2 regions of the Roseateles sp. P1_C1_2 genome follow, and region 2 is predicted to be linked to the other one. Evidence: predicted binding sites of a transcription regulator. Region 2 holds the regulator's gene; the other holds the start of a gene.
The links. The regulator NrdR, encoded in region 2, represses ribonucleotide reductase genes. The targets are predictions, from matches to a motif close to CACNANATNTNGTG.
Positions count from the first base shown of each region.

Region 1: a site for NrdR is predicted at 11,105-11,118, ahead of AC1D2H_RS10755 (ribonucleoside-diphosphate reductase subunit alpha). Genes of this name have one in related genera too.

Region 1 is NZ_JBFUAB010000009.1:132,331-148,141, reverse strand. Features, by position in the region: gene AC1D2H_RS10795 (beta-galactosidase) at 1-3,271, opposite strand, end outside; gene ftsY (signal recognition particle-docking protein FtsY) at 3,396-4,520, shown strand; gene AC1D2H_RS10785 (hypothetical protein) at 4,527-5,051, opposite strand; gene ffh (signal recognition particle protein) at 5,189-6,568, opposite strand; gene AC1D2H_RS10775 (cytochrome C assembly family protein) at 6,627-7,502, shown strand; gene AC1D2H_RS10770 (PP0621 family protein) at 7,499-7,741, shown strand; gene AC1D2H_RS10765 (sensor histidine kinase) at 7,744-9,423, shown strand; gene AC1D2H_RS10760 (sigma-54-dependent transcriptional regulator) at 9,420-10,868, shown strand; gene AC1D2H_RS10755 (ribonucleoside-diphosphate reductase subunit alpha) at 11,351-14,257, shown strand; gene AC1D2H_RS10750 (ribonucleotide-diphosphate reductase subunit beta) at 14,416-15,576, shown strand; gene AC1D2H_RS10745 (histone) at 15,786-15,811, shown strand, end outside.
Region 2 is NZ_JBFUAB010000035.1:34,581-50,391, forward strand. Features, by position in the region: gene AC1D2H_RS28030 (response regulator) at 1-530, shown strand, start outside; gene tolA (cell envelope integrity protein TolA) at 549-1,403, opposite strand; gene tolR (protein TolR) at 1,405-1,839, opposite strand; gene tolQ (protein TolQ) at 1,840-2,514, opposite strand; gene ybgC (tol-pal system-associated acyl-CoA thioesterase) at 2,511-2,909, opposite strand; gene AC1D2H_RS28055 (pyridoxal phosphate-dependent aminotransferase) at 2,906-4,084, opposite strand; gene nusB (transcription antitermination factor NusB) at 4,092-4,583, opposite strand; gene ribH (6,7-dimethyl-8-ribityllumazine synthase) at 4,580-5,053, opposite strand; gene ribBA (bifunctional 3,4-dihydroxy-2-butanone-4-phosphate synthase/GTP cyclohydrolase II) at 5,070-6,167, opposite strand; gene ribD (bifunctional diaminohydroxyphosphoribosylaminopyrimidine deaminase/5-amino-6-(5-phosphoribosylamino)uracil reductase RibD) at 6,192-7,223, opposite strand; gene AC1D2H_RS28080 (type IV pilus modification PilV family protein) at 7,244-8,566, opposite strand; gene AC1D2H_RS28085 (PilX N-terminal domain-containing pilus assembly protein) at 8,578-9,912, opposite strand; gene AC1D2H_RS28090 (PilW family protein) at 9,909-10,643, opposite strand; gene AC1D2H_RS28095 (pilus assembly FimT family protein) at 10,643-11,257, opposite strand; gene AC1D2H_RS28100 (type IV pilin protein) at 11,260-11,733, opposite strand; gene AC1D2H_RS28105 (GspH/FimT family pseudopilin) at 11,833-12,384, opposite strand; gene nrdR (transcriptional regulator NrdR) at 12,530-12,973, opposite strand; gene glyA (serine hydroxymethyltransferase) at 12,985-14,238, opposite strand; ZMP/ZTP riboswitch at 14,297-14,406, opposite strand; gene AC1D2H_RS28120 (lytic transglycosylase domain-containing protein) at 14,494-15,342, opposite strand; gene ubiD (4-hydroxy-3-polyprenylbenzoate decarboxylase) at 15,564-15,811, shown strand, end outside.

The sequences.
Region 1 (15,811 bases), on a different contig from region 2:
CATCGTCGGCGAACAGATCCCAGTTGTGCGAGTTGTTGCGCACGACGACGGCCAGCACATGCTCGCCGGCCGGCAGGTCTTTCAGCTGCTGCTTGAAGCTGTCGGTCGTCTCGGGGAAGGGCCGGCCGGTGTCGTTCTCCTGCTGGCCGAGGAAGCGGCCGTCCAGCCAGACCTGGATCATGCCGGCGCCGCCGCCGCCAAAGAAGAGTTCGAGCTGCAGCGGCTTGGCAGTGCTCGTCGTCGTGAAGCGGCCGCGGTACCAGACGTCGCCGTGGTGGAAGCCGTAGTCGCTCATCGCCAGCACGGGCTGGCCCTTGTCGGGCGCGGTGTAGACATTGGCGGCCGAAGCGGTCGCGTCGGCCTTGCGCCAGGCGCTGTCGTCGAAGCCGGGTGCGGCTTCGAGAGAGTCGAAGCGGCGCGTCCAGGCCAGTTGCGTCAGGTCGGGCAGCTTGATCACGTCGGGACCGGGCAGGGCGGTGCGGGCGGCGAGGCTGAAGTCTTGAGCTGCAACGGCGACGGGCTGGCCGTTGAAGCTCAGACCGGTGACGCCATCGGGTACCCAGGCGCGCAGTGCGCTGGGCGCGGTCGTGTCGCCGCTCAGCTTCAACGTCTTGCCATCGATAGCCGCCGTGCGAAGGAGTGCCGGGCTGCGCACCAGCACGCCTTGCAGTCGCCAGAACTCCTGGGCCGTCTTCTCGTCGGCAAGCAGCAGCAGCAAGGGCGCGCGGCCGGCGCCGCTGATCAGTACTTCGATGAGGCCGCTGTGCTGGTAGTTCAGCCGCAGGTCGCCGCTCCTGGCATCCCAGTTCAGTTGGGCCTGGCCGCGCAGCAGCTTCACGGTCGGCCTGGCGGCATAGCGCAGCACGGTCTCGCCGTCGTCGCCGTTGCGGCCGTAGAGCAGCGCCACGTCGCGCGCGCCCTGCTGCAACTGCGCCTGCAGCTCGCTCGTGCTGTAGACGAGATGCTGGCGCTCCAGCGCGTAGCTGGCCAGCAGCATCTTGGCGTCCTGACCGGTCAGTGTCAGCTTGCCGGCCTGCGGGATCTGGTAGCTGCCGTCGCGCGTCTGCAGCTTGAAGCCGAAGGCCTCGGTGCCGGTCAGCGCGTTGTGCTGGGCCAGCAGTACATGGCTGCCCAGCGCCTGGTTGACGTTGTGATACAGCCTCACCCTGGCATTGCCCGGGTCCAGGATCTCACCCTTGTCCATCTGGGCGAGCACAGGCGTGGCTGCCTGCACGAAGCCGCCCATCTGCTTGAGCACCAGGGCCTTGTCGCGCATCACGCGGGCCTCGCTGATGGGCGAGCCGTAGTCGTAGCTGGTGTAGACGATGGGCCCCGGCTGCCAGCCCCAACTGGTGCCGCCGTAGGCCATGTAGATGGAGTGGATGGTCAGCGCATTGATGAGGCTGCTGCCGTAGAACACGCGCTGGTAGCCCGGCCCCTGGCGCTGGGCCGTGCACTCGTAGGTGCCGTTGCTGCCCCAGTAGTCGAACCAGCCTGCGCCGATCTCGGCGACGAAGCCCGGCGTGTTGGGCGAGGCCAGCGAGCCGACCTTGGGATAGTTCTTGCCGTAGATGCCCCAGTCCGGCGCTGGCGCCGGCGAGCCGGGTTGGGCGTCCACGCTGCAGACGCCACCGGGGTAGCCGTCAAAGGCGTAGAGGTCGGTCGGGCCGGGGTTGGCGAAGGGGGCGGTGGAGTTCCTGGGCGTCCAGTCCGGCAGGCGCGATGCGGCGTTGTGGAACAGCGGCACCGTGATGCCATCGGCGCGCGCCTTGTCCGCCAGATGCTGCATGTGCCGGATGTTCTTGGGCTGCACGGAGAACAGCTCGTTCTCCAGCTGGTAGGCGATGACGTTGCCGCCGCCATTGGTGATCTGGTGGCGGGCCAGGATGGCATTGATCTGCGTCATCCATTCATCGGCCGCGGCCTGGTACTCGGCCGCGTCGGTGCGCGCCTCGGCGCGCTGGCGCAACAGCCAGCCGGGGAAGCCGCCGGCCGTCAGCTCGGCGTTCACATAGGGGCCCATGCGGGCGATGACGTAGAGGCCTTCTTCTTCGGCCATCTGGATGGCGCGCTCGATGTTGCGCACACCGGTGAAGTCGTAGTGGCCCGGCTTGGCCGAGTGGTAGCCCCAGCTGAAGTAGAAGGACACGGCGTTCAGGCCCGAGGCCTTCATCTTCTGCAGCACGTCGCGCCACAGGCTGGGCGAGGGCAGGCGAAAAGGGTGGATCTCGCCGGCGAAGATCATCTCGCGCTTGCCGTCGATGATCAGCGAATGGCGGTCCCAGGCTATGGCCTTGGGCTTGCCCTTGGGCGCTGTCACGCGTTCCAGCTGCGCGGTCTCTTCGGAGATCACGGTGAAGTGGCGCACGGTGCCCGATACGCCGCCGAGCTCCTTCTTCGGCGTCCAGGTCTGCAGGCCGTCCAAGCTGTCGGAATACCAGTAGCGCTTGGTCGTGTAGTCGTCGAAATAGATGCGCCAGCCGCCCTGGATCGGCACCAGCGCCTGGCCCTCCGACGGACCGCCCCAACCAGCCCAGTCGCCCGTCTTCTGCATCGTCCACGGGCCGTCCAGCGACGGCGCGGTGGCCAGTTCGATGAACTTGGTCGTCTCGTTCTTCGTGAACGCGACATAACGGCCTTCGTGCAGGATGACGAAGGTGTCGATGAAGTTCTTCTCCAGACCCTGCAGGGCCACGGGGTCGGAGAACTGCGTGAAACCGGCATCCAGTGCCTTCACGTAGTAGGCCGCGAAGGGCCCCTGCGTGCCGGTCCTGGACAGGCTCATGACCAGCTTGAGGCTGCCGTCGCTGTCGCGGAACCATTCCGGCGCCCAGACGTTGGACACACCGGGCAATCTGACGGGCACGTCGGCCACATGCGTCCACGTCTTCAGGTCGGCCGACTTCGCAATGCCGAAGGTCGAGCCTGACCAGTTCGTCGTGTAGGCGATGTAGTAGAGGCCGTCTGCCGCCCGGATGATGGACGGGTCGCGCAGCAGGTCCTTGGGCGGTTGGTAGACCTCCGAGCCCAGCGACGTGAACGTGATGCCGTCGCTCGACGAGAACAGGCTGAGCCTGTCCTGCGACGTGGCCATGAAGGCCGACATCAGGAAGCTGCGTTCGGCCTTGGCGACCGGTGCAAGCCCTCGCGCCGGCGTGCTGACGGCGGTGGGCGCCTGCTGTCCTGGCAGGTCCTGCGCCCACGCGGCGGCGCAGAGCAGCAGCGCAGCGAGCGAGATCAACCGGGGGGCGGAGGGCAGGGCAGCGTGCATAGCGGACCGGGAGTGCGGGAAGCCTGAATCAGTGTCACCCGGTTCGTGGCCGCCAAAAAATCAAGCGCTTGCGAGAAAGGCGCCGTCAAAGGGCTTTCGCAAGGGCAGGCGAAAATGGCGGCCTATGTTCAGTTTCTTCAAGAAGGCGCCCCCGCCTCCCGCGCCCGCCGACGAGGCGCCGGCCCTGCTCCCCGAAGGCTGGGTCACCAAGCCGGCCAGCAAGCCGGCGCTGGAACCCGTGCCGGCCCCTGTACCGGTCGCCGCCCCGCTGCCAGTCCCTGTGCCGCCCCCCGTGGCTGCAGCTATCGTTGCACCCATTGCGGCGCCTGTCGCCGTACCCGCGCCACCGCCGCGCGCCAGCTGGATGGACCGCCTGCGGGCCGGGCTGCGCAAGACCGGCGGCAGCATCGCCGGGGTCTTCAGCGGCGCCAAGATCGACGAGCAGCTCTACGAAGAGCTGGAAGAGGCGCTGCTGATGGCAGATGCCGGTGTCAAGGCGACGCAGTTCCTGCTCGACGACCTGAAGCGCCGCGTCAAGGAGGCCCGCGCGACCGAGCCGCAAGTCGTGCGCGGCCTGCTCATCGATGCACTGGCCGAACTGCTGGCACCGCTGGAAAAGGGCCTGGAAGTTGGGCGGCACACACCCACTGTCATCATGGTCGTCGGCGTCAACGGAGCCGGCAAGACGACCAGCATCGGCAAGCTGACCCGCCACCTGGCCGAGGCCGACCAGAAGGTGCTGCTGGCCGCCGCCGACACCTTCCGCGCCGCCGCGCGTGAGCAGTTGGGTGTCTGGGCCGACCGCGCCAAGGTCGAGATCGTCAGCCAGGAGGGTGGCGACCCGGCCGCCGTGTCCTTCGATGCCGTCAATGCCGGGCGAGCGCGTGGCGTCGATGTCGTCATTGCCGACACGGCCGGCCGCCTGCCGACCCAGGTCCACCTGATGGAAGAGCTGAAGAAGATCAAGCGCGTCATCAACAAGGCCCAGGAGGGCGCGCCGCACGAGGTGCTGCTGGTGGTGGACGGCAACACCGGCCAGAACGCGCTGAACCAGGTCAAGGCCTTCGACGAGGCGCTGGGCCTGACGGGCCTGGTCGTCACCAAGCTCGACGGCACGGCCAAGGGCGGCGTGCTCGCGGCCATCGCGCGCGAGCGGCCCGTGCCGGTCTATTTCATCGGCGTCGGCGAGAAGCTGGAAGACCTCGAGACCTTCAGCGCCCGCGAGTTTGCGCGGGCCTTGCTGGAGTAACCCGGCTCAGTGTGAGTGGGGCGTATCGGCGTAGTAGCCGGAGGCCTTGGGTTTGGAGAACAGCCGGTCGCGCAGCCGCTCGGCGGTGTCGTTCTGCCAGTCGCGCTCCCAATGCGTGACTGCCAGCTCCGTGGCGCCCAGCACGCGCAGCAGGCGTTCACGCTTGCGGGAGTGGCGGACCTGGTCTTCGGCGACGGGCAGCAGCACGACGGAACGCACATAGCCGTGCTCGTCGCACAAGGCGAAGTCGACGGTCAGCAGGCCGGTGCGGGACAGCCACTCGCGGTAGGAGTACTGCTTGGGTACGCGCACCAACTTGTGCAGGGGCACATGGGCCAGCAGAAAGCCCTTGGGGTGCTCCAGGGCCAGGGCGTGGGAGATGCTCTTGTGGGCGTGGCGCTCCGAGCTCACCAGCACGCGTGCGGCCGTGGGCGGCCAGTGCATCACGGTGTCGGATGCGTCGACCTGGCGGCGCTGCGCGCTCTGTCCGGTCAGGTTGCTCAGCCAGGCGGGGAGGTGGAGATTCAGCATGCCGGGCACGCTAGCGGCAGTGCCGGGTCTTGACCACGGCCGCCTGTCCCTCGACCTTGGGACCAAGTGTGAGGACTTGTTTCGCCGGACAGGCCGACGACGGTTTGAGTGCTGGTCAACCCTAGGCCATCAGACCATCACATCCCCGGCAAGCCCTTCATGCCACCCATGCGCTTCATCATCTTCATCAGGCCGCCGCCCTTCATCTTCTTCATCATGCCCTGCATCTGGTCGAACTGATTCAGCAGGCGGTTGACGTCCTGGATCTGGACACCGGCGCCGGTGGCGATGCGGCGCTTGCGGCTGGCCTTGCTCTTGCCATCCATCAGCAGCGTGGGCTGGGCGCGCTCCTTGGCGGTCATCGCGCGCAGGATGCCTTCCATGCGCTTCATGTCGCGCTCGGCGCGGTCCATGTCGGCCTGGCCGGGCTGCTTGTTGCCCATCATGCTGGTCGGCAGCTTGTCCATCAGGCCGCCGAGGCCGCCCATCTTCTTCATCTGCGCGATCTGCTGCAGGAAGTCGTTCAGATCGAAGCCGCTGCCGCTCTTGAGCTTCTCGGCCATGGCCTGGGCCGAGGCCAGGTCGACGTTCTGCGTGACCTGCTCGACCAGGGCCACGATGTCGCCCATGCCCAGCACGCGGCCGGCATGGCGGTCGGCATCGAAGACCTCCAGCCCGTCGATCTTCTCGGACACGCCGGCGAACTTGATCGGTGCACCCGTGATCTGGCGCACCGACAGCGCCGCACCACCGCGCGAGTCGCCGTCGAGCTTGGTCAGGATGACGCCGGTCAGCGGCAGGGCCTCCTTGAAGGCCTTGGCGGTGTTGACCGCATCCTGGCCCTGCATCGCGTCGACGACGAACAGCGTCTCGACGGGATTCAGGACGGCGTGCAGTTCCTTGATCTCGGCCATCAGCGCTTCGTCGATGGCCAGGCGACCGGCCGTGTCGACCAGCAGCACATCGAAGTAGTGGCGCTTGGCGTGGTCCAGCGCCGCGAGCGCGATGTCGCGCGGCTTCTGGTTGGGCTCTGACGGGAACCACTCGCCACCGGCCTGCCGGGTCACCGTCTTCAACTGCTCGATGGCGGCCGGGCGGTAGACGTCGGCGGAGACCGTCAGCACCTTCTTCTTGCGCTTGTCGATCAGGTGCTTGGTGAGCTTGGCCGTCGTCGTCGTCTTGCCGGCGCCCTGCAGGCCGGCCATCAGGATGACGGCGGGCGGCTGGGCGGCGAGGTTGATATCGACCACGCCCTCGCCCATGGTGGCGGCGAGTTCCTTGTGCACCACCGAGACCAGCACCTGGCCCGGGTTCAGCGAGCCGACGACCTCCTGGCCGAGCGCCTTCTCCTTCACGCGGGCGATGAAGTCGCGCACCACGGGCAAGGCCACGTCGGCCTCCAGCAGGGCCATGCGCACCTCGCGCAGCATGTCCTGCACGTTGCTCTCGGTGATGCGGGCCTGCCCGCGCATCGTCTTGACGAGGCGACTCAGGCGGTCGGTGAGGGTGGAAGCCATGTTTGGGGAGGGGGCCTGAGTCGACAGAACGGCGACAGGCCAAAAGTACACTGCAGCCATGAGTTTATCGCCCGCCCCTGTTGGAGACGCCGCCGTGGTCGGCGCCGTCGGGCCGGGCCTCGCGCTGGCGGTCGCCAGCGTGCTGGCGCTGCTGGGTTATGTCTGGGTCGGCCTGCTGCGCGCACGCGCGGGAGATGCCGATGGCGCCGTGCGCCGCCCGCTGCGCTCCGTGCCCCCCATGGCGCTGGCCTGGACGGCCCAGTTCGTCGCCCTCTATATAGATATCAGTGGCTATGGCCTGGCCGAGCCGGGGGCTCGCTTCGGCTTCGCGCCGGCGCTGTCGATGACGACCTGGCTGGTGCTGACGGTCTATCTGGTCGAAAGCCGTTTCCTGCCGCTGCACAGCGTGCGCCGCGTGCTGGCCTGGCTGGCGGCGGCGGCCGTGCTGCTGGCCTGGGGCTTTCCCGGCGAGAGCCGGCCACTCGCGGCCTCGCCCTGGGCGCCGCTGCACTGGGTGCTGGGCCTGGCGTCCTACGGACTCTTCGGCGTGGCGGTGCTGCACGCGGCACTGATGAACCGTGCCGAATCGCAGCTGCGCCGCAAGCAGTCGACGCCGGCCGGCCTGCCCCTGCTGCGGCTCGAGCGGCTGACCTTCCAGTTCGTGGCCGCCGGCGTCGGCGTGCTGTCGCTCGCCATCGTGCTGGGCTGGTGGTTCACGCCGCATTGGCGCTGGGACCACAAGAACCTGCTCGCCGTGCTGGGCTGGCTGGTGCTGACCGGCCTGCTCGTCGGCCGGCGCATCTATGGCTGGCGCGGCCGGCGCGCGACGCGCTGGCTCTATGCCGGCGCCGCCCTGCTGCTGCTGTCCTATGCCGGTTCGCGCTTCGTGCTGGAGGTCATCCTGCAGCGCGGTGTCAACGGAGGCGGCGCATGAAGTACCTGCTGCTGCTGCTGGGGCTGGCCGTGCTCTTCTTCGTGCTGGGTGCCAAGCGCGCCAGGCCGCGCGAGCCCGAGGCGGGCAAGCCGCAGCCGCCCGCACCGCCGCGCCCCATGCTGCGCTGCGCCGAATGCGGCATGCACCTGCCGGCCGATGAAGCCTTGCCGGGCAAGGGTGGCGTATTCTGCAGCGCGGGCCACCGCAGCAGCTTCGAGGCCCGCCAGGGCCAGGCCTGAAGGTGACCGGCGCGGGGAGCTGGTTCGTCGAGCAGCCGCCGGCGGAGCCGCCGGTCGAGGCCAGTGCTTCGTTCGAGCGCCTCTACCGCGCCTTCCTGTCGGCGCGCGCCGCCCTGGGCCTGGCCCTGGTCGCGGCGCAATTGATCTCGGCCATCCTGGGCACGCCGCCGGCGCGCTCGACGCTGGCACTCAGCGTCTCCTATGCGCTGGCGGCGCTGGCGCTCTGGTTGCTGCCGCAGTTGCGGCGCGGGGCGTCCGCGCGCAGCCTCGCGCGCATCAGCAGCCCACATTGGTGGAGCGCCATCGGCGTGGACCTGATCCTGTTCGGCGTGCTGCACGCGCTGGACCCGAGCGGCGTGAACTACGGCGCCCTGTTCGTCATGCCGGTGCTGATGGCGGCCGTGCTGAGCCCGCGGCTGCTGGCGCTGGCGACGGCCGCGATCGCGACGCTGGGCCTGCTGGCTGCGGCGGGCTGGTCGCTGCTGTCGGGCAACGACGTGGGCCTGAAGACGACGCAGGCCGGTTTGGTGGGGGGCGGCCTGTTCGCCGTCAGCCTGCTGGCCAGCGAGCTCAGCGCCCGCCTGGCCCGCGAGGAAAAGGCCGCGCGCGGCAGCCTCGCGCTCGCGCGCCAGCAGGAGCAGTTGAACCGCCTCGTCATCGACGAGATGCAGGAGGGCGTCCTCGTCGTCGACCGGCGCGGGCGCGTGCGGGCGATGAACCCGGCCGCACGCAGCCTGCTCGGCGCCGCCAGCGGCGAGCTGAGCTGGCAGCTGCGCGGCCGCGCCGACTGGCAGCCGCTGGTGCTGGCCCTGGAGCAGGCTCATGGCAGCAGCGCCGGCGATGCGGGCGCGGAGGTCGACGTGGCGCTCGCGCTGGACAACGGTGCTGCGCGCAGCCTGCGCCTGCGGCTGCGTTTCACCCGCCAGCGCGAGGGCAGCGAGGAGTTGTGCGTGCTCTTCGTCGAGGACAACCGCGAGCTGCTGGCGCGCACCCGCCAGGAGAAGCTGGCCGCCATGGGCCGGGTGTCGGCGGGCATTGCGCACGAGATCCGCAACCCGCTGGCGGCCATCGCGCAGGCGAACGCCTTGCTGGCCGAGGACGTGGCGGGCGGCCGCGCCGAGCAGCTGACCAAGATGGTGGCTTCCAATGTGCAGCGGCTCAAGCGCCTGGTCGATGACGTCAGCGAACTCGCACCCGGCATGCAGCCCGACACCCAGCCGCTGGACGTCAGCACCCTGGTGAAGGAGACCAGCGAGGACTGGGTTCGCGTCAATGGCGTCGAGCCCGGTGCCCAGAGCCGCTTCCGGCTGCACATCGCCGCGCCGGGCCTGGTGGGCCTGTTCGACGCCGAGCATCTGCGCCGCGTGCTGGTCAACCTGCTGGACAACGCGCACCGCCATGCCGAGCCGGGCGCGGGCGCCATCCAGGCGAGCCTCGAGCGCCACGGCGATACGCTGGACCTGCTCGTGCGCAGCGCGGGCGCGCCGGTGCCGCACGAGATCGAGCGCCATCTGTTCGAGCCTTTCTTCTCGACCCGCAGCCGCGGTTCGGGCCTGGGCCTCTATATTTGCCGTGAGCTGTGCGAGCGCCATGGTGCCCGCATCGACTACCGCCGCGCCACCGACGCGGCGGCCAACGAGTTCCGCGTTCGGCTGCGCACGCCCTCATCTGCCCCTGCATGACTACTGCTTCGCCCCCGCGCCTGCTGGTCGTTGACGACGAGCCCGATCTGCGCACGCTCTACGAGCTGACGCTGCTGCGCGAAGGCTATGAGATCGACAGCGCCGGCACGGTGGCCGAGGCGCTCGCGCATCTGCAGGCCCAGACCTACAGCGCCGTCATCACCGACATGAAGCTGCCCGACGGCTCGGGCCTGGCGCTGCTGCGCTGGCTGGAGCAGGCCGGGCGGCCCGAGAAGGCCATCGTCATCACCGCCTTCGGCTCGGCCGAGAACGCCGTGGAGGCCCTGAAGGCCGGTGCCTACGACTATCTGACCAAGCCGGTGGACCTGCGCCAGTTCCGCCTCGTCGTCGGATCGGCCCTGGGCCGCGTGGCGCCCGAGCCGGCGCCGGCAGCGCAAGAGAAAGGCGTGGCGACTCCCGCGTCGGCATTGCGCCTGGTCGGTGAATCGCCCGCCATCCGCGCGGTGCGGTCGCTGATCGACAAGGTGGCGCGCAGCATGGCGCCCGTGCTGGTGCAGGGCGAGTCCGGCACCGGCAAGGAGTTGGTGGCGCGGGCCATCCACGACCACGGCGTGCGCGCCGAGCAGGGCTTCATCGCCGTCAACTGCGGCGCCATTCCCGAGAACCTGCTCGAGGCCGAGTTCTTCGGCTACCGCAAGGGCGCCTTCACCGGTGCCAACGAGGACCGCGAGGGTTTCTTCCAGGCGGCCGACGGCGGCACGCTTTTCCTCGACGAGATTGGCGACCTGCCGCTGGCCATGCAGAGCAAGCTGCTGCGCGTCATCCAGGAGCGTTCGGTGCGACCGGTCGGCGCCACCGCCGAGACGCCGATCAATGTGCGCATCCTCAGCGCGACGCACAAGGACCTGTCCGCCGAGGTCGCGGCGGGCCGCTTCCGTCAGGACTTGTTCTACCGCCTCAACGTCATCCAAATCCGGGTGCCGCCGCTGCGCGAGCGGCTGGAGGACCTGGGCCTGATCAGCACGCGGGTGCTGACGCGCATCGCCCAGGACGCTGGTGTCTCGCCGGCGCCGCGGCTGACGGCGGGCGCGCTGCAGACCTTGTCGCGCTATGCCTTCCCCGGCAATGTGCGCGAACTGGAGAACCTGCTGCACCGCGCGCTGGCGCTGGCCGGCGGTGAGTGGATAGACGCCGACGATCTCGGCCTGCCCGACACCCTGCTCGATGAAGGCCGCAGCGAGTCGCAGTTCGCCGCCCTGGACCTCCCCATCGAGGCAGCGCCCGTCGTCGAGGGCGTGTCCCTGCCCGAGGAGCTGCCATCGGACCTGGCGCGCTATCTCGACGAGGTCGAGCGCGCCATCCTGCTGCGGGCCCTGGAGCTGCACCGCTTCAACCGCACGGCGGCGGCGGCCAGCCTCGGGCTGTCGCTGCGCCAGATCCGCTACCGCATGGCGCGGTTGGCGATCTCGGCGGGTGACAGTTGAACGAAAAACCTTCTCGGGATTTGCCCTGCTTGAATCTGCAGCGTGGCTGTCGGGTGCTTGTCCGGGCCTAGCGTTGGCGCGGCTTTGCGGGCCGCTTCGACCCGCCAGCCCAGTGTTGATGCGGGTTGTCGGCCATGAGCCCCGATCTGATCGGACAAAGGCGCGCGCCGGGCATTTTTCCAGCGGAATCACGCCCAGGGTTTGACACTAGGGGTAGTGCTTGAGGGGTCTTCGGCCCATAGATATAGTGTCCCTTCGTGATATCCTGCTAACCCAGTCGACCCCATGACCTTCCCCTCGGATTTGCTGTTTGCAGTGGCTTGGCCACCGCAGCAAAGCGCCCGAGGCCCAAGCCGGAACACCGGCCTGGCAATGGACCGGCAGGGACGAAACACCCCACTGAAGCTACGCACCATGCGCTGGCCCGACCTCCGGGTTGCTGCCGCGCATTTGCCCGTCATTTCTCGATAAAGGATCTCCTCATGCTGCATGAAGCCGCCACGGGTCAGGCCCAAGCCATTCCCGCTGCACCGGTCGCGTTTGGATCCGACGCGTCCGCTCCCAGCGCCCCCACGCTGACGACCTACCAGGCCTACCAGATCATTCGCCGCAACGGTGCCGTGGTCTCGTTCGAGCCGAGCAAGATCGCCGTCGCGCTGATGAAGGCCTTCCTGGCCGTGCACGGCACCAGCGGTGCAGCCTCGGCCAGCGTGCGCGAGACGGTGGAGCAGCTGACCCAGAACGTCGTGCGCGCCCTGCTGCGTTCGCGTCCGAGCGGCGGCACCTTCCATATTGAAGATGTGCAGGACCAGGTTGAACTGGGCCTGATGCGCAGCAGCAACCACGAAGTCGCCCGCGCCTATGTGCTGTATCGCGAGCGCCGCACCCAGGAGCGTGCCGCCCAGGGCGAGGCCACGCGCGCGGCCGAGCCGCAGCTGATGGTGGTGGACGGCGGCGAGCGTCGTCCGCTGGATCTCGGCCAGCTGAAGTCGCTGATCGTCTCCGCCTGCGAGAACCTCGGCGCCGACGTCAAACCCGACCCCGTGCTGGCCGAGACCATGCGCAATCTGTACGACGGCGTCGCCATCGACGAGGTCTACAAGGCCGCCATCCTGGCCGCCCGCACGCTGATCGAGAAGGACCCCGGCTACAGCCGCGCCACCGCCCGCCTGCTGCTGCACACCATCCGCCGCGAGATCATCGGCGGCGAGGTGCTGCAGGGCGAGATGGCCCAGCGCTATGCCGAGTACTTCCCCGGCTATATCAAGAAGGGCATCAAGGCCGAGCTGCTGGACGAGAAGCTGGGGCAGTACGACCTGGCCAAGCTGGGCGCCGCGCTGAAGGCCGAACGCGACCTGCAGTTCGACTACCTCGGCCTGCAGACGCTGTACGACCGCTACTTCCTGCACATCGAAGACCAGCGCATCGAGATGCCGCAGGCCTTCTTCATGCGCGTGGCCATGGGCCTGGCGCTGGGCGAGATCGACCGCGAAGCGCGCGCCATCGAGTTCTACGAAGTGCTGTCGAGCTTCGACTTCATGTCGAGCACGCCCACCCTCTTCAACGCCGGCACGCGCCGCTCGCAGTTGTCGAGCTGCTACCTGACGACGGTCAGCGATGACCTCGACGGCATCTACGAGGCCCTGAAGGAGAACGCGCTGCTGAGCAAGTTTGCCGGTGGCCTGGGCAACGACTGGACGCCGGTGCGTGCGCTCGGCTCGCACATCAAGGGCACCAACGGCAAGTCGCAAGGCGTCGTCCCCTTCCTGAAGGTCGTCAACGACACGGCCGTCGCCGTGAACCAGGGCGGCAAGCGCAAGGGCGCCGTCTGCGCCTACCTGGAAACCTGGCACCTCGACATCGAAGAGTTCCTGGACCTGCGCAAGAACACCGGCGACGACCGCCGCCGCACCCACGACATGAACACGGCGAACTGGATTCCCGACCTGTTCATGAAGCGTGTCCTCGAAGGCGGCGACTGGACGCTGTTCAGCCCCTCCACCTGCCCGGACCTGCATGACCTGTTCGGCAAGCCCTTCGAAGTGGCCTATACGGCCTACGAGGCCAAGGCCGACCGCGGCGAGATCAAGCTCTTCAAGCGCATGCCGGCCAAGGACCTGTGGCGCAAGATGCTGTCGATGCTGTTCGAGACGGGCCACCCCTGGATCACGTTCAAGGACGCCTGCAATGTGCGCAGCCCGCAGCAGCATGTCGGCGTCGTGCACTCCAGCAACCTGTGCACCGAGATCACGCTGAACACCAACGACAGCGAGATCGCCGTCTGCAACCTCGGCTCCGTCAACCTGGCCCAGCACATCAAGGATGGCGCCATCGACCAGGTCAAGATGAAGAAGACGGTGCGCACGGCCATGCGCATGCTCGACAACGTCATCGACATCAACTACTACGCCGTCAAGAAGGCCCGCGACTCCAACCTGCGCCACCGTCCGGTCGGCCTGGGCATCATGGGCTTCCAGGACGCGCTGTATCAACTGCGCACGCCCTACGCCAGCCAGGCTGCCGTCGAGTTCGCCGACCGCTCGATGGAAGCCGTCTGCTATCACGCCTACTGGGCCTCGACCGAGATGGCCGAAGAGCGTGGCCGCTATTCCTCGTACAAGGGCTCGCTGTGGGACCGCGGCATCCTGCCGATCGACTCGCTCGACCTGCTGGCCGAAGCCCGCGGCGGCTACGTCGACGTGGACCGCTCGACGACGCTGGACTGGGATTCGCTGCGCGGCCGCATCGCCACCTTCGGCATGCGCAACAGCAACTGCATCGCCATCGCGCCGACGGCCACCATCTCCAACATCATTGGCGTCGACGCGTCGATCGAACCCTGCTTCGGCAATCTGTCGGTCAAGTCCAACCTGTCCGGCGAGTTCACCGTCATCAACGAATCGCTGGTGCGTGACCTGAAGGCCCTGGGCCTGTGGGACGACGTGATGGTCATGGACCTCAAGCACTTCGACGGCTCGCTGCGCCGCATCGACCGCGTGCCCGAGGACATCAAGGCGCTGTACGCGACGGCCTTCGAGGTCGACACCGTGTGGCTGATCGAAGCCGGCTCGCGCCGCCAGAAGTGGATCGACCAGGCGCAGAGCCTGAACATCTACATGGCCGGCGCATCGGGCAAGAAGCTCGACGAGACCTACAAGCTGGCGTGGCAGCGCGGCCTGAAGACGACCTACTACCTGCGCACCATCAGCGCGACACAGGCCGAGAAGAGCACGGTCACGCGCTCGGGCCAGCTCAACTCGGTGTCGTCCAGCGCGGCGCCGGTGATGGCTGCTGCGGCTGCACCGATCGCTGTCGTCGAGCCCGAACTGCCGGCCACCGACATGAAGTTCTGCGCCATCGACGACCCCGGCTGCGAGGCCTGCCAGTAAGTCGAAGTGGAGGTGTGTACTTGTATAGACAAGTGCGCACCTCCTGTTTTCGATGCCCACGCGCAACAAACTTTGCGCGAATGATGCAAATAGCCGCAGCTAGTTCTTGTTGATTTGCACAAGCACTGCCGATAATTAGAAGTGATAGGAAGCACACCATGCTGGATTGGGACGAAGACCTGAAGTCCACTGATACCCACACCGCGAAGCCTCTCGCGGCCATGCCTTCGGCGACAGCGTCGCGCGAAGCCGCCAGCATCTCCATCCCCGCTCCCCAGCTGTCCGGTGAACCCACGACCGCGCGTCGCGTGCGTGCCGCCGACAAGCGCATCATCAACGGCCAGACCGACGTCAACCAGCTGGTGCCGTTCAAGTACAAGTGGGCCTGGGAGAAGTACCTCGCCACCTGCGCCAACCACTGGATGCCGCAGGAAGTGAACATGAGCCGCGACATCGCGCTCTGGAAGGATCCCAACGGCCTGACCGAAGACGAGCGCCGCATCATCAAGCGCAACCTCGGCTTCTTCGTCACCGCCGACTCGCTGGCCGCCAACAACATCGTGCTGGGCACCTACCGCCACATCACGGCGCCGGAGGCCCGTCAGTTCCTGCTGCGCCAGGCCTTCGAAGAAGCGATCCACACGCACGCCTACCAGTACATCGTGGAGTCGCTCGGTCTCGACGAGAGCGAGATCTTCAACGCCTACAACGAAGTCCAGTCCATCCGTGACAAGGACGAGTTCCTGATCCCCTTCATCGGCGCGATCATGGACCCGAACTTCAACACCGGCACGCCCGAGACCGACCAGACGCTGCTGAAGAGCCTGATCGTCTTCGCCTGCCTGATGGAAGGCATGTTCTTCTACGTCGGCTTCACGCAGATCCTGGCGATGGGCCGCCAGAACAAGATGACCGGTGCGGCAGAGCAGTACCAGTACATACTGCGCGACGAGTCCATGCACTGCAATTTCGGCATCGACCTGATCAACCAGATCAAGCTTGAGAACCCGCACCTCTGGACGGCCGAGTTCAAGGCCGAGATCAAGGCGCTGTTCCTGAAGGCCGTCGAGCTGGAATATCGCTACGCCGAGGACACCATGCCGCGTGGCGTGCTGGGCCTCAACGCCTCGATGTTCAAGGGCTATCTGCGCTTCATCGCGAATCGTCGCGCGGTGCAGATCGGCCTCGAAGCCCTGTTCCCTAACGAAGAAAATCCCTTCCCCTGGATGAGCGAGATGATCGACTTGAAGAAGGAACGCAACTTCTTCGAGACCCGTGTCATCGAGTACCAATCAGGCGGGGCCCTGAGCTGGGACTGAAGTCTCAGCCATCACAAGATCAAGACCTGGCCAATGCAGTCACCGAGCGAAACCCGCATCAGCACCCTTGAGGTGGCGGGGCTGCATGGCGATCCGATTCACCGTACCGAGGCGTTCCTCCTGAGCGACTCTCGGACGGTGAATAACCGTATCTGCACGGACCGGTCCGTGCGGGACGGTGACTTTTCCACTTGATCAAGGAGAAAACCATGGCAACTGCGAAGACCCCGGCTAA
Region 2 (15,811 bases):
GCCAGTGCCCGGTCGACATCCGGGTGCTCCCGCTCAGCCCGCTGGAACTGGAGCGCTTCACCGCGCATGTCGATACCCGCACGTCGACGGCCCTGTCGCGGCTGACATCGCCCACGCCGCTGTACGTGCAGGAGCATCGACGCGTGCTCGTCGTCGACGACAACGTCGTGAACCAGATCGTCGCGCGGGGTCAGCTTGAGGCCCTGGGCTATGAAGTGGTCGTGGCCGGTGACGGCATCGAGGCGCTCGATTCCTGCTGTGACGAGCCGCCCGACATGGTGCTGATGGACGTGGACATGCCGGTCATGGACGGCCTGGAAGCCAGCGAGCATCTGCGCTCCCTGCAGCGCGTCGGCAACCTGCCGCCTTTCCCCATCGTTGCCGCCACTGCCGGCGACACGGCTCTGCGCCGCAATGCCTGCCTGAAAGCCGGCATGGACGGCTTCCTCAGCAAGCCCATGGACCTTCAGGCACTGGCCGACGAACTGAGCCGGGTGCTGCCGGGACGGCCGATCTCGATGGAGGCTTGAGGCCTCGGGCCTGCAGGGCTATTCGCGCGGGCGGAAGGTCAGGATCAGGACCGGCGGCACGCGGCCGTCGACGTCGCGCGGCAGGGTCTCGGCCTTCTCGATGGCGCGCAGCACGGCGCGGTCCCAGTCCGCATCGGGGCTGGCCTTGAGCACCTTGCTGCCCAGGATGCGGCCGTCAGGCCCCAGCGTCACCTGCACCTCGGTCGTCGGGTTGGCAGCACCGTCGTCGGCATAGATGATGAGCGGGCGGATCTTGCCCTTGATGCGGCCCGCATAGCCGGCGGACGGCGCAGAGTTCTGCGCCGCAGCGCCGGTCGAACCGGGCGTGCCACCGGCCATGCCCTGGATGCGGCGCAGGTTCTCCTGGCGCAGCGCCTCGCGCTTGGCGTCGGCGTCCTTGGCTTCCTTCGCCTCTTTGGCGTCCTTGGCGGCCTTGTCCTTCTTGACGCGATCCTGCTCTTCCTTGGTCGCCTTCTCTTTCGCGGCCTTGTCCTTGGCTTCCTTCTCCTTGGCCGCCTTCTCGCGCTCGAGCCTGGCGGCCTCGTCGCGGGCCTTTTCTTCCTTGCGCTTCTTCTCTTTCGCGATGGCGATCTCGGCCTCGCGCTGCTCGGCGGCCGCTTCTTCCGCGGCACGCTGCTGGGCGCGGGTGTCGGGCTTGGGCGCTTCGGGTTCCGGTTCCGGCGGCGCCTCCTCGCGCGGCGCGGCGATCTGGGGCACGGCCGACCACAGCTCGGCCTCGAAGGCGGGCGAGGCGTCGCTGTGCCAGTTCAGCCCATAGCTGAGCGCGAGGATCAGCAGGCCGTGGGCGACCAGGGCCAGCGTGAGGCCGCGGCCGAGGCCGGCGGCTTCAGGAGGACGCAGGACAGCGTTCATTTCACTTGGCCGAGGCACCGCTCTTCACGGCCAGACCGACGCGCTGGATGCCGGCGCGCTGCAGCGCGTCCATGACCTGCACGACGGCCTCGTACTTGACGTTCTTGTCGGCCGAGATGACGACGGGGCTGGTGGCGTCCTTGCCCTGGGCCTTCTTGACGCGCTCGGCCAGGCGGTTGCTGGGGATCGATTCGGGCTCGAGCTGGTCGACCTTGATCTTCAGCTTCTCGTCGGTGCCGACGATGATCTGGATGACGTGCTCGGGCTGCTGGCGGCTCTTGCCCACGCTGGGCAGGTCGACCAGGCCCGTCGTGATCAGCGGCGCGCTGACCATGAAGATGATGAGCAGCACCAGCATCACATCGATGAACGGGACCATGTTGATCTCGTTCATCGTGCGGCGCCGGCGGCCGCCCCGGGAGGAGATGGCGGCCATTTAGTGTTGCGTCGCGTTGCGCTGCAGGATGTTGGAGAACTCCTCGATGAAGGTCTCCAGCGTGATCGCGCTGCGGTCGATCTGGCGTGCGAAGCGGTTGTAGGCCAGCACGGCGGGGATGGCCGCGAACAGGCCGATGGCCGTGGCGACCAGGGCTTCGGCGATGCCGGGCGCGACGGTGGCCAGCGTCACCTGCGTCAGATTGGACAGGCCGACGAAGGCGTGCATGATCCCCCAGATGGTGCCGAACAGGCCGACATAGGGTGAGACAGAACCGACCGAGGCGAGGAAGGACAGGTTGTGCTCCATCGCGTCGAGCTCGCGCTGGAAGCTGGCGCGCATCGCGCGGCGGGCGGCGTCGAGCAGGGCGCCCGAGTCGGTGACGCGCTTCTCGCGCAGCTTCAGGAACTCGCGCATGCCGGAGGCGAAGATGCGTTCCAGCGGTGCGCCGTCCGTGCGGCTGCCGACCGACTGGTAGAGGTCGTTCAAGTTCTTGCCGCTCCAGAACTCGGCCTCGAAGGCGTCGTTGCGGCGCTTGATCTGGCCCAGGCCGATCAGCTTGCCGAAGATGACGCTCCAGCTCGCGAGCGACACCAGCAGCAGGCCCGCGATGACGAGCTGCACGGCGAAGCTGGCGTGCAGGATCAGGGAGACGATGGAGAGGTCTTGGTTCATGCGGTGATCGCTGCGACGACCGAGTCGGGCAGGCGTTGGGGTTTCAGGTCGTCGGCGCGCACGCAGCCGATGCGGATCTCGCCTTCGCACAGCAGCGTGTCGCCGCGCAGCGCGCGTTGGCGCACGACAAGGCTGGCGCGGCCGGCCGGTTCGGGTTCGACGGTGACGGTCAACAGGTCGTCGAGCCTGGCCGGCGCGACATAGCGAAGGCTGGTGGCGGCAACGACAAAGATGAGGCCGGTGTCCTCGCGCAGCTGGTGCTGCTCGACGCCCGCCGCGCGCAGCCACTCGGTGCGGGCGCGCTCGAAGAACTTCAGGTAGTTGGCGTAGAAGACGATGCCGCCGGCGTCGGTGTCTTCCCAGTAGACGCGGATGGGGAACTGGAAGTCGCTCATGCGAGCACCTCGCGCAGGCGAGCGACGGCCTCGTGCAGGTCTTCGATGGATGAGGCGAAGGACAGGCGCATCCAGCGCTGCGGATCGGCCAGGCCGAAGTCGCGGCCAGGCGTCAACGCGACCTGGGCGCTCTGCAGCAGCTCATGAGCAAAGGCCCAGCTGTCGGCGTGGAAGCGGCTGATGTCCATCCAGGCATAGAAGGCGCCATCGGGCGGCACGGGCACGGTCAAGCCGAGGTCGTTGAGGGCCGGCACGATGAAGTCACGGCGCTCGCGCAGCACGGCGCGGCGGCGTTCGAATTCGGCGATGGACTCGGGCTCGAAGCAGGCCAGGGCCGCCTTCTGGGCCAGCGTGGACGGGCAGATGTAGAGGTTCTGCGCCAGGCGCTCGATGGCTGGAACAAGGACCGGGGGCAGCACCAGCCAGCCCAGGCGCCAGCCCGTCATGCCGAAGTATTTGGAGAAGCTGTTGACCGAGATGACGTCCTCGCCCAGGGCCAGTGCACTGTGGCCGAAATGCGCCTCGTAGCTCAGCGGCAGGTAGATCTCATCGACGACCGTGACCCCGCCGCGCTCGCGCACGAAGCCCACCATGTCGGCGAGCACCTCGGGCGCGATGGAGGTGCCGGTGGGGTTGCTGGGCGAAGCCAGCAGCACGCCGCGCGTCGCCGGTGTCCATGCTTCGCGCACTTGGTCGGCATCGAGCTGAAAGCGTTCGGCCGGGCCTGTGCGCAGCATCCGTGGCGTCGCGTCGGCGGCCGTCACGAAGTGGCGGTTGCAGGGATAGCAGGGGTCGGGCATCAGCACCTCGTCGCCGCGCTCGAAGAGAGCGAGGCAGGCGAGTTGCAGGGCCGCTGAAGCACCGGCGGTGACGGCAATGCGGGCCGGCGCAATGTCGAGACCAAAGCGCTGGCCGTACCAGCGCGAGATCGCCTCGCGCAGCGCGGGCAGGCCGAGGGCGTCGGTATAGGGCGTCGGACCTTGGGCGATGCGGGCCACGGCCTCACGCACCGCGGGCGCGGCGCCGAAGTCGGGCTCGCCGATATTGAGGCGGATCATGCGCCGACCACCCTGGGCTGGGTCGCACAAGGGGCCGGCCGCGACCTGGGCCGCGGCCTTGGCCAGCTCCATCACATAGAAGGGCTCGATGCGGTCGAGCCGGGCGGCCAACTTCACGGCTTGATCAGCGCTTGGCAGCGACCTCGGTCGGGCGCAGGTCGCCGGCCGCGCGGTCCAGCACGCCGTTCACATACTTGTGGCCGTCGGTGCCGCCAAAGGACTTGGCCAGCTCGACCGCCTCGTTGATGGCCACCCGGTAGGGGATGTCGATGCAGTGCTTGAGCTCGTAGGCGCCGATCATCAGGATGGCGTGCTCGATGGGCGAGAGCTCGGTGGTCTTGCGGTCGACGTGGCGCGACAGGATGGCGTCGAGGTCGGCGGCCTCGGCGACGCAACCGGCCAGCAGTGCGTCGTAGTGCTTGACGTCGAGCTTGGCATAGCCGTCCTGCTCGCGGCCCAGGGCCGTGATGGCACCGAGGTCCTCGCCGGTCAGCAGCCACTGGTAGAGGCCCTGCACCGCGGCCTCGCGCGAGCGGCGGCGCGCCGACTTGGCGGGGGCGCGCTTGGCACCGGGCTTGGTGGCCGTCTTGGAGGCGGTCTTCTGGGGTGCGTTCACTCGATCTCTTTCAGCAGGTTGGCCATCTCGACGGCGACGCGGGCGGCATCGCGGCCCTTGGGTTCGGCGCGGGCCCAGGCCTGGGCTTCGTTCTCGACGGTCAGGATGGCGTTCGCGATCGGAACGCCATGGTCCAGGCCGACGCGGGTCACGGCCGCGCCGCTCTCGTTGGCGACCAGCTCGAAGTGGTAGGTCTCGCCGCGGATGATGCAACCCAGCGCGATCAGCGCGTCGAAGTCATTGCTCTCGGCCAGGGCCTGCAGGGCCAGCGGCACCTCGAGTGCGCCGGGCACGGTGATGTGGCGGATGGCCTCGGTCGGCACGCCCAGCACCGACAGCTCGGCCAGGCAGGCACTGGCCAGCGACGAGGTGATGGCGTCGTTGAAGCGCGCCTGGACGATGGCGATGGTCAGCTCGCTGCCATCGAGTGCGCCCTCGAAACTGGGCAGGCCGGGTTCGGAATCTTGCATCTCGGGCCTTTCGGGGTCAGCAGTTGGGAGGGGCGGTGAAGCCGGTCACTTCGAGACCATAGCCGGCCATGCTCGGCATGCGGCGCGGGCTGCCGAGCAGGCGCATGCGGTGCACGCCCAGGGCCTTCAGGATCTGGGCACCGACGCCATAGGTGCGCAGGTCCATCGCACCCTTGCTGGCGGGTGCGGGTTCGCAGGCCTGCACGCGGGCCAGCACGCCAGCGGCGTCCTCGCCGCAGTTCAGCAACACGACCACACCGCCGGCGCTGGCCTTGACCGCGGCCAGCGCGGCGGGCAGGCCCCAGGAATGGCCGCAGGCGCCGGCTTCCAGCAGGTCCAGGACCGACAGCGGCTCGTGAACGCGCACGAGGACTTCGCTGTCGGGCGTCCACTGGCCGTGGCTGAGCGCCAGGTGGGTGCCGCCGGTGCGGTCGGTGAAGACCTGGCAATCGAACTCGCCCTGGGCCGTGTTCAGGCGCCGCTCGGCTACCCGCTGGATCAGGCTTTCGTGGCGGCTTCGGTACTCGATGAGGTCGGCGATGGTGCCGATCTTCAGGCCATGCTCGGCCGCGAAGATCTCGAGGTCGGGCAGGCGGGCCATGGTGCCGTCGTCCTTCATGATCTCGCAGATCACGGAGGTGGCCGACAGGCCGGCCATGCGGGAGAGGTCGCAGCCGGCCTCGGTATGGCCGGCGCGCATCAGCACGCCGCCATCCTGGGCCTGCAACGGGAAGATGTGGCCGGGTTGGACGAGGTCGCTGGCCTTGGCCTCAGGTGCCACGGCCGCCTGCACGGTGCGGGCCCGGTCGGCGGCGGAGATGCCGGTCGTGACGCCGGTCGCGGCCTCGATGGACACCGTGAAGGCGGTGCCATGCTGGGTGCCGTTGCGGCGCGTCATCGGCGGCAGTTGCAGGCGCTCGCAATGCTCGCGCGGCAGGGTCAGGCAGATCAGGCCGCGGCCGTAGCGGGCCATGAAGTTGATGGCTTCGGGCGTGACGAGGTCGGCCGCCAGCACGAGATCGCCTTCGTTCTCGCGGTCTTCCTCGTCGACGAGGATGACCATGCGGCCGGCGGCCAGCTCGGCCACCAGCTCGGGAATGGGGGAGATGGGCATAGCCGGTGATTGTAGGTGGCGACCCTAGGTCAGACGCAGCCGCAAGCGCAGATCCTGGCCGACTTGTGTGGCCTCAATGAAGCGCCAGCGACGGGCGTCGGCCAAACCGGGCAGCGAGCGCAGTGCCGCAAGCGGGCGGCCTTCGCCGATCAGCATCGGCGCCTGGTAGATCAACAGCTCATCGACGAGGCCGGCGTCGAGAAGGGCGCCGGACAGCGTCGGGCCGGCTTCGACATGCAGTTCGTTGATGCCCTGGCTGCCCAGTTCGGCCATCAGCGCCGCGAGATCGGACCGGCCGGGGCCGATGACGCGGACCTCACCGGGCGGCTGCAGGATGCGCGCACCGGGCGGCATGCGGCCCTGGGGGTCGAGCACGATGCGCAGCGGCTGGCGGGCCGTGGGTACGAGTCGCACGTCCAGGCGCGGATCGTCGGCCAGCACGGTGCCGATGCCGGTCAGCACGGCACCGGCACGGCGGCGCCAGGCATGACCATCGGTGCGGGCCGCTTCGCCGGTGATCCATTGGCTGCGCCCGTCGGGCAGGGCGGTGCGGCCATCGAGCGAGATGGCCGACTTCAGGCGCACGAAGGGTCGGCCGCGCCGCATACGCGAGAAGAAGCCGATATTGAGCTCGCTGGCCGCTTCGGCGCTGGCGGGGTCGGCGAGTTCGACCCGGAGACCGGCGGCCTTGAGGCGCGCCAGGCCTTGGCCGGCAACCTGGGGATTCGGGTCCTCGACAGCCGCGACGACGCGCGCGATGCCGGCGTCGATCAGCGCGTCGCAGCAGGGCGGCGTGCGGCCGTGATGGGAGCAGGGCTCGAGGGTGACCACCGCCGTGGCACCGCGCACGTCGTGGCCGCGCGCAGCGGCGTCGCGCAGGGCCATCACTTCGGCGTGCGCCTGGCCGGCCGGCTGGGTGTGGCCGGCGCCGAGCTCCCGGCCGTCGGGCGCCAGGATGACGCAGCCGACTCGGGGATTCGGGTCGGTCAGGCCGATGGCCTGCTCGGCCAGGGAGAGCGCTCGCTGCAGCGCCGCCGTGATTGCGGGCGAATTCATGCCGCCAGTCTAGCCAGCGGTCAAGGTTGCAGCTGCAGGGTCGAGTAGTCGGCGAACACGCCGGTGGCGGGGCTGACGGCAGGCGCCGTGGGGCAGGTCAGGTCGCCGCGGATGACCAGGAAGTTCTGGCGCGTCAACGAGGTCGCGACACGGGCATAGACGTCCGGATGCTCTTCGTTCTCCAGGTTCTTCCAGTCGGCGGTGAACATGCCGCCGCTGCCGTTGTAGTCGGCGCTGTAGCGGCAGACCCGGTATTCGGCGGCGGTCGTGCCGAGGTTGATGCCCGTCAGCTCCAGCCTGCCGGACCAGAGTTTCGTGGCGCTTTCCGGGTAGACGATGCAGTTGTAGGTGACAAAAAGCTGGGCGCTGGGCGCGCTGGCGGGGGCATCCTGGAAGCAGTCCGGCACGAACGGCGCCGCGGGCGGTGCAGGCGGTGTGGCGACAAAATTGTCCAGCACCACGTTGCCGCCGCTCATGACCGGCGCGCCTTGGGCGTTGAGCCGAGGCAGCGAATAGCTGCCGCCGACGAGGGCCACGCCCAGCGGAATGGCGGTGCCACCGGGCGCGCTCGGGTTGGCCGGATTGCTGTTGGAGAAGCGGACCACGCCGCTGAGCAGATAGCCGAGGATGGGGGTCTGGCAGGCGTAGACGTTGGCGGCCGTCAGCGCCGACTGCACGACGCCCGCATCCGTGCATCTGCCGGTGATGACGCCGGTGATGTTGTTGAAGACCCAGACCCGGTTGCTCGACCGGTCCGGATAGAAGGCACTGATCTTGCCGTCCAGTTGCTTGGCCCCGGGCGGGATGGCCGGGTTGCGCCCCCCCCCCTGCGTCACCGGCCCGGCGGGCGGCGTGAAGCCCACGGCCGCGCTGAACAGCGGGTCGACGGCCGCGATGACGGTGTCCAGATTGAGGAACTGGTTGTCGCCGGCGCGATCGGTCCAGGTCACGCCGACGCGGACCAGCTTGGCCTGGGCGTCGGCCAGCGTCGTGACCTGGCGCGTGACGTTGTAGGCGGTGTTCGAGTCGACGGGGGTGACCGCTGACGCAGCCGCCGCCGGGGTGGCGATGTCGCTGTAGGTCCGGGCAGTTGCCGGTGTCGCCGCGGTGCGGGTCAGTTCCGAAAAATCCTTCAGGCCGGCGATCTCGGCGCGGGCAATGCGCATGGCCTCGCTGCGTTGCTTGGCCAGGTCGCCGCCGCGGCGCAGATTGCTCATCAGGCCGACGAGGGCGAGCATGCCGAAGGACATCACCAGCAAGGCCACCAGGGCCTCGATCAGCGTGACGCCGCGCTGGCGGCGCGAGGCGCGGCGCAGGGCGTGGGGGTGCAGGAGCTTAGGCATGGCGGACTGGGTCACTTGGTGTCGCTGTCGATCCAGCCACCCGAGACGCGCGCATAGCTGCCCAGGCGGTTGCGCAGCTCGTTCGCGATGGCCTGCTGGTAGATGATGTCCATGCGTCCGATGGCGTCCATATTGCCCTGCACCACCACCATGCCCGTGACCTGCGAGGCCGCCGGGCTGTTGTTGGTCCAGTTCAGGTTGCCCAGCACCACCAGCATGCCGTTCAACTCCATCGGACCGGTGATGTCCACCTGACCGTTCACGACGATCACCACCGGCGCGGCCGCCGTGCCGATGGCCACATTGCCGCTGATGGCCATCGGCCCATTGACCGTCAGGATGCGCTTGCCTGCATTGACGGCGTTCACCAGATCCGTGCCGCAATTGCCGGCCGTGCAGCTGACGGCGCGCGCAGCGGGGTGGTTGGGATAGCGGGCCGGCGCCATGCCCATGAAGTTGCGGAAGAACTTGATGTTGCCTTCCGTGGTGTTCGGCAGGCTCTGCAGATAGCTGTCCATGAAGACACGCGCCTGGTCCGGCGGCGTGCCAGGCACGCTGTCCATGCGGTCGTCGTTCAAGGTCGGCGCCACGCCGCTGGACACGACGAGCAGGCCGGCCGTGCGCGCATCGGTGTTGTGCAGGCCGAGGCCGCCAGCGCCGGAAGTGGTCAGGTTGCCCTTGACGGTCAACGGCGCCGCCGGTGACGAAGGCACCGCAGCGACGAAGGCGACGGAGACCTGCTGCAGGGCCAGCGCCGCGGCCGTCTGGCTGCGCGCTTCCGAGTTGGTGCCGGTGCAGTTGTCGACACTGCTGTCCGAACAGCCATTGCCATCCAGCAGGAAATTGCCGTAGCGCAGGCTGGGCGGGGGGTCAGTGCCCAGCGCCACGCCGAAGCTCGGGATCAGCGCACCGCTCAGCGCCGTGGAGGGCTGTGGCGTGCGGGTATTGGGAACCGGGCAACGGCAGACCAGGCCGCTGCCGTTGGAGGAGCAATCGACGGCCAGAGGCGTCGGAACCGTCGTGATCTTGGGGGTCGTGGTGCGGTCCGCGGCCGAGACATTGAAATATTTGTCGACGAAGCGGGTGCCACCCGTGGCGACGGCGGCGCAGCTGTCGTCGATGGCCGTGCCATTCAACATGGCCACCGTCCACTCCACCCCCGCTTCAGCCATTTCCTGGGCCATGCTGGCGCGGTAATAGCTGCCGGCGATGCGCTGTTCGAACATCAGGCTGCGGTTGGCATAGGCAGCCAGCAGGGCCATGACGAGGAAGAGCACCATGACCACGACCAGCGTGGCGGCGCCGCGCTGGGGCCGGGCCTGCGGCATGGGATGTTGATGTTTCATGCCGGGCATGCCCCGCTGATGTCGTCGGCGCGCAGCTTCTCACTGACGACCAAGGTGCGCACGACGCTGCTGTCGGACTTGGCGACCGCCTTGATCGTGAAGTCGACGCGCCTGACGGTCTGGGTCGGGCAGGTGCCCGCAGCCTTGCAAGAGGGGTCGCAGAGATCGTCGAGCGGGATCTGCTGCGTGACGATGGTCGGCACGAAATCCTTGATCAGGACCACGTCCGGATCGGTGATGGGCTGCCAGTTGGCCTGGCCATTGGCGAGGAAACCGAGCTGGATGGAGAGCGACTCGGTGCCCTGGTTCCAGCGGATGCCGAACTGCTCGTTGGCCTTCACGACGTTGGTCGTGTTGCGCACGCCGCCACTGGTTCTGGCATAGCGGTAGTAGAGGTCGTGGCCGCCGGCGCTCTGCGTCAACTGGGTGTAGGGGCTGGACGCCGCTTCCTTGGCAGGCGTCGCGCCGGCATTGCGTTCGGGTTGCCAGACGCCATTGGAGGGCAGGCCGCGGTAACCGGCGCGGCGCAGGTCCTGCTGCAGCAAGTCGCCGGCGATGCGCAGATCCTGCTGCATCTGCACTTCAAGCATCAGGCGCCGGTGTTCGTTGATCTGCCGCGTGGCCACCACGGCCGCGCCGGCCGTGACGATCAGGCCGACGGTGATGCCGACCATCAGCTCAACCAGGCCCACGCCTCGCTGAGCCTTGCCGGACCTGGCATGTGTCGTCATCAGCTGCATGTGCCGTACCCACTCATCTTGGTGAACGCCGCAGCGCCGGACGCCGCCACGGCCGGCGCGCAGACCTTGACGCGCCCCGCGGGGTTGACCTCGACGCGCAGCGTGTAACCCTTCTTCAGGCCCGCCACGTCGACATGAAAATCGCTCATGCCCACGGTGTTCTGGTCGCGTGTGAATCTGATGTAGTTGCTCGCGCCCAGCGGCCAGGTGGCAATGGCGTCGAACTGCACATGCTTCCTGGGCAGCTGGAACAGGCGCAACACCCTCGAGGAAGTGCCGTCGCAGACATTGGCTGGCGCAGCGGTGCAGTCGCAGATGTTCAGGCCCGCGGTGGTCACGACCGCGGCGCAGCTCATGCCCGCGTTCGCACCCGGGTCGAATCGCACGATGAGCAGCGAATTGGTCGCGTTCGTTTCGGCCTTCGCGTACGTCAGGATGCCCGCCACCTCCTCGGCAGCGGCCGTGACGCGGCGCTTTTCCAGCAGGTCGGCCATGGACGGCACGGCCATGGCCAGCACGACGCCCAGGATGCCGAGGCTGACCATGATTTCGATCAGCGTCAGGCCGAGGATGCGGGCCTTAAGGGCATGAAGGTGTTTCTTCATGGCTATCGAGGCCAGCATTCGTTGGTGGTGACGCGATCCGAGCCACTGTTGCTGGGATCGCCCGTCGCCGAATAGACGGGCGTGGCGCCCACCAGCGTCACCGTCAGCGTCTTGCAGGTCACGTCCTTGGCCTGCTTGCTGCCGACGACGGGGGTCGCCGTTGCGGCATAGCCGGTGTCATAGGTTCCACCTGCGCCGACGCCTGCCAAGCTGATGGTGTACAGGGGCGTGATGTCCGAGACAGTCACCCCCAGCGCGGCCAGTGTGGATGCATAGGTGGCGGAATTGCCGCGGAAGCGCTCCTGCGCCTGCATGACGGCCGTGAGGGCCGAGATGGCGTCGGCGCGGCGGCCACGCTGCATCTGGGAGGTGTAGGCGGGGTAGGCGATCGCCGCGACGATGCCGGCGATGGCGAGCGCGACCATCAGCTCGATCAGGGTGAAGCCTTGGCTTCGCGAACGGGGGCAGGTGCGCATGGCCCGATTTTCGGCAGTACGTCACGACGATCAGTAACATTTCTGCCGCTCGTCTGCCGAGTTGTGCCGCTGGTCGGCAGCCACCACGAACAAGGGGGCTCAAGCGCAGCTGGGCATGCCGCTGACTTTTTCAGCGCCCACGTAGCAGCTGCGCACGCGGCCGGTGATGGCCACGACCTGACGGATGACCTGGCCGCCGTTCAGGCTGAGCTCGATGCTGCCGGTCTGGGTGACCAGACCCTGCTGGTGCTGGAACTGCAGCGTCTCGGCATTGCTGGAGAGGCGCACCGGCTGGCTTGCAGGCAGCCACTCGGTCTTGATGACGGCGCTGCTGGTCTTCCTGCAGACGGCCTTGCCGCCGGCGCAATCGCAGTCGTCCTTGGCGCCGATGTAGACCACGTAGCAGGCGTTGGCCCCCTTGCCGCTGACGCGGAAGAAGACCGATTCGCTCAGGCGGGCGGCTTCGCTGCGGGCCAGACGCAGGTCGCCGGCCAGGGTGTCGGCGCTGACGCGCAGTTGCTGCTGCTGGCGCAGCGTGCCCATCGCGGGCACCGCCTGGCCGACCAGGGCGGCGCAGATGCCGACGCTGGCGCACAGCTCGACGAGGGTGAAACCACGGCTTTGACGGCGGGTGTTGGCGGTGCGGTTCATGTCGGCTCCCTGGGTTCGTTGCGAATGAACGAACTCTAGAAAGCGCGGACCGTGACGTCTTTCCTCCTTTGGGCGGAGCGACGGGGGAGGGCGGCGGTGCCATCCCCCCAGTGCCCCTCCAAAGGGGGATAGGGTCAACCCGGAGTCAGATCTCGCGGATCAGTTGGCGGAACTCGTCCACGTCCTCGAAGCTGCGGTAGACCGAAGCGAAGCGCACATAGGCGACCTTGTCGATGCGCTTGAGCTCGCGCATCAGCAACTCGCCCAGGCGCGTGGATGCAATCTCGCGCGCGCCGCTGGCGAGCAGCTTTTCCTCGATGCGAGTGATGGCCGCATCGATCTGCTCGACGCTGACCGGCCGCTTGCGCAGGGCCAGCTGCATGGAGGCGCGCAGCTTGGCCGCATCGAAATCGGCGCGCCGCCCATCCTTCTTGACGACCGAGGGCATGGCGATGTCGGCCCGCTCATAGGTCGTGAAACGCTTGTCGCAGGACAGGCAGCGGCGCCGGCGCCGCACGACGTCGCCCTCATCCGACTCCCGGGTCTCGGCGACCTGGGTTTCGGTGTGAGAGCAGAACGGGCAGCGCATGGCAGGCCCGCTTAACCGCGATACACCGGGAAGGCGGCCGTCAGCTTGGCGACCTTCTCGCGCACGGCGGCGAGGTTGGCCTCGTCGTGGGGCTTGTCCAGCACGTCGGCGATCAGGTGGGCCGTGGCGCGCACCTGTTCTTCCTTGAAGCCGCGCGTCGTCATGGCCGGCGTGCCCAGGCGGATGCCGCTGGTGACCATGGGCTTTTGCGGGTCGTTGGGGATGCCGTTCTTGTTGCAGGTCATGTGGGCGGCGCCCAGGATGGCCTCGGCTTCCTTGCCGGTCAGGTTCTTGGGGCGCAGGTCCACCAGCATGACATGGCTCTCGGTGCCGCCGGAGACGATGCGCAGGCCGCGCTCGATCAGCGTGTCGGCCAGCACCTTGGCGTTCTTGACGACCTGTTCCTGGTAGGCCTTGAACTCGGGCGTCAGCGCTTCCTTGAAGGCCACGGCCTTGCCGGCGATGACATGCATCAGCGGGCCGCCCTGGATGCCGGGGAAGATGGCCGAGTTGATCTTCTTGGCGATCGCCTCGTCGTTCGTCAGGATGATGCCGCCGCGCGGGCCGCGCAGGCTCTTGTGCGTGGTGGACGTGACGACGTCGGCGTGCGGCAGCGGGTTCGGGTAGACGCCCGCGGCGATCAGGCCGGCGTAGTGGGCCATGTCGACCATGAAGTAGGCGCCGATCTCCTTGGCGATCTTGCCGAAGCGCTCGAAGTCGATGCGCAGGGAGTAGGCCGACGCACCGGCGATGATGAGCTTGGGCTTCTTCTCGCGCGCCAGGGCTTCCATGGCGTCGTAGTCGATCGCCTCATTGGCGTCCAGGCCGTAGCTGATGACGTTGAACCACTTGCCGCTCATGTTCAGCGCCATGCCGTGGGTCAGGTGGCCGCCTTCGGCCAGGCTCATGCCCATGATGGTGTCGCCGGGCTGCAGCAGCGCGAAGAAGGCGCCCTGGTTGGCCTGCGAGCCCGAGTTGGCCTGCACGTTGGCGTATTCGGCGCCGAACAAGGCCTTGAGGCGGTCGATGGCGAGCTGCTCGACGACGTCGACGTACTCGCAGCCACCGTAGTAGCGCTTGCCGGGGTAGCCCTCGGCGTACTTGTTCGTGAGCTGGCTGCCCTGGGCCTGCATGACGGCCGGCGAGGTGTAGTTCTCGCTGGCGATCAGCTCGATATGGTCTTCCTGGCGGCGGTTCTCGTTCTGGACGGCGGTCCAGATCTCGGGGTCAACCAGGGCGAGGGTGGAGGTGTTGCGGTCAAACATGGCTGGTGTTCCGAAGGTCAGGCGGTCAATCCCAGGCGATCACGGCAGGCGTGACGTCCAAGGCTGCCCAGGCGAACGGCTGATAGCGGTTGAAACCGCCTCACGCTCCCCGGTGGTGGCCCACCTCAGGTCAGCTCGTGACCCTGATCGCCAGTCGCGTGAACACCCAGTGTATGTCAGCGGCGCGCGGCCGTCCGGAGCCGCTGACGCACCCCCTCGGGGGCAGCTCGCAAAGCGAGCATGGGGGCCGCGTTTCTAGCGCAGCAGGGCCACTTGAGCAGAATCACCACCCGTGGGGGCCGACGCTGCCTCGCGCAGCGGGCGAGCCGTCGTCATGGTCGGCACGGTACGGCCGGCGGCGACGGCCTTCAGCAGGTCGTGCTCCGCCAGCACGCGGGCCGTGTAGCCCGTGTCTTCTGCGAGATTGGCGCCGCCGACGTAGAAGCGCAGGCCGTCCTCCAGGCTGCCGGCCCGCTGGATGCATTCCTTCAGCACCTGCACGCCGACGCGCAGATTCGTCACCGGGTCGAAAGCGGCGTGCGTGCCACCGAAGGCTTCGTATTTGTCGTCATGCACCCGGGTCATGACCTGCATGAGCCCTTGGGCGCCGACGGCGCTCTGGGCAAAAGGGTTGAAGCGCGACTCGATGGCCATGATGGCCAGGATCAGCGTCGGCTCGACCTTGGCGCGCTGGCCCACGGCCCAGGCTTCCTGCACGAGGCGGCTGATGGGCTCCGGCGCCACGCTGTAGCGGCGTGCCAGCCAATGGGCGACGGCCGCTTGCTGGCGGCTCAGTTCGCGCGGGTCGGTGGCGGTGGCGCGGGCGATGGCATCCGGCTCAGCGGCCGCGAACAGCGTGTTGCCCTCGGCTTCTGCGCGGGCTTCCTGGCGGGCGTTCAGCCAGCCCAGCGTGGCGGATTCCAGCTTCTCGCGCAGGCCTGCCTGGCTCGTGAACACCAGCAGCACCGACACCACGGCCAGCCCCAGCAGGGCCAGCGTGTTGTGGCTGACCACGAGCAGGCCGTTGCCGATGTCCTGAACGAACAGCGACGCCGAATCCCGCGTGTGGCGAGCCAGGCTGAACAGGTCTTGACGTGTCGTCATGCGACTCCTTGTGTCGTGGCCCGCCTCAGGCTGCCTCAGTTAGCGGGGCGGTCTGGGTGGGGCGACGGTGATAATTTCCCGGCCTATTGCTTTGGTCTGTGGCATCTGTGTGCCCGGAGGACCCGGCCGGTTGGGTTTCAGTAAAAACCCGAAGCGGCGAATTTTACGAGTCGAAGATAACCAGTCAAGGTTGTTTGGACTCTTCAAAACTACTTTTGGTTATGAAATACAGCGATCTGAGGGACTTCATGACCGGCCTGGAAGGCCTCGGAGAGCTCAAGCGCGTGCGCGAAAAAGTCTCGCCGGTACTGGAGATGACGGCCCTCAGCGACCGCGTGCTGCGGGCCGGTGGGCCGGCCCTGTTGTTCGAGGCGCCGACGGGCCATTCCACCCCCGCCTTGACCAATCTTTTCGGGACAACGCGTCGCGTCGCACTCGGCATGGGCGCTGAGTCTCTGGCCGATCTGAG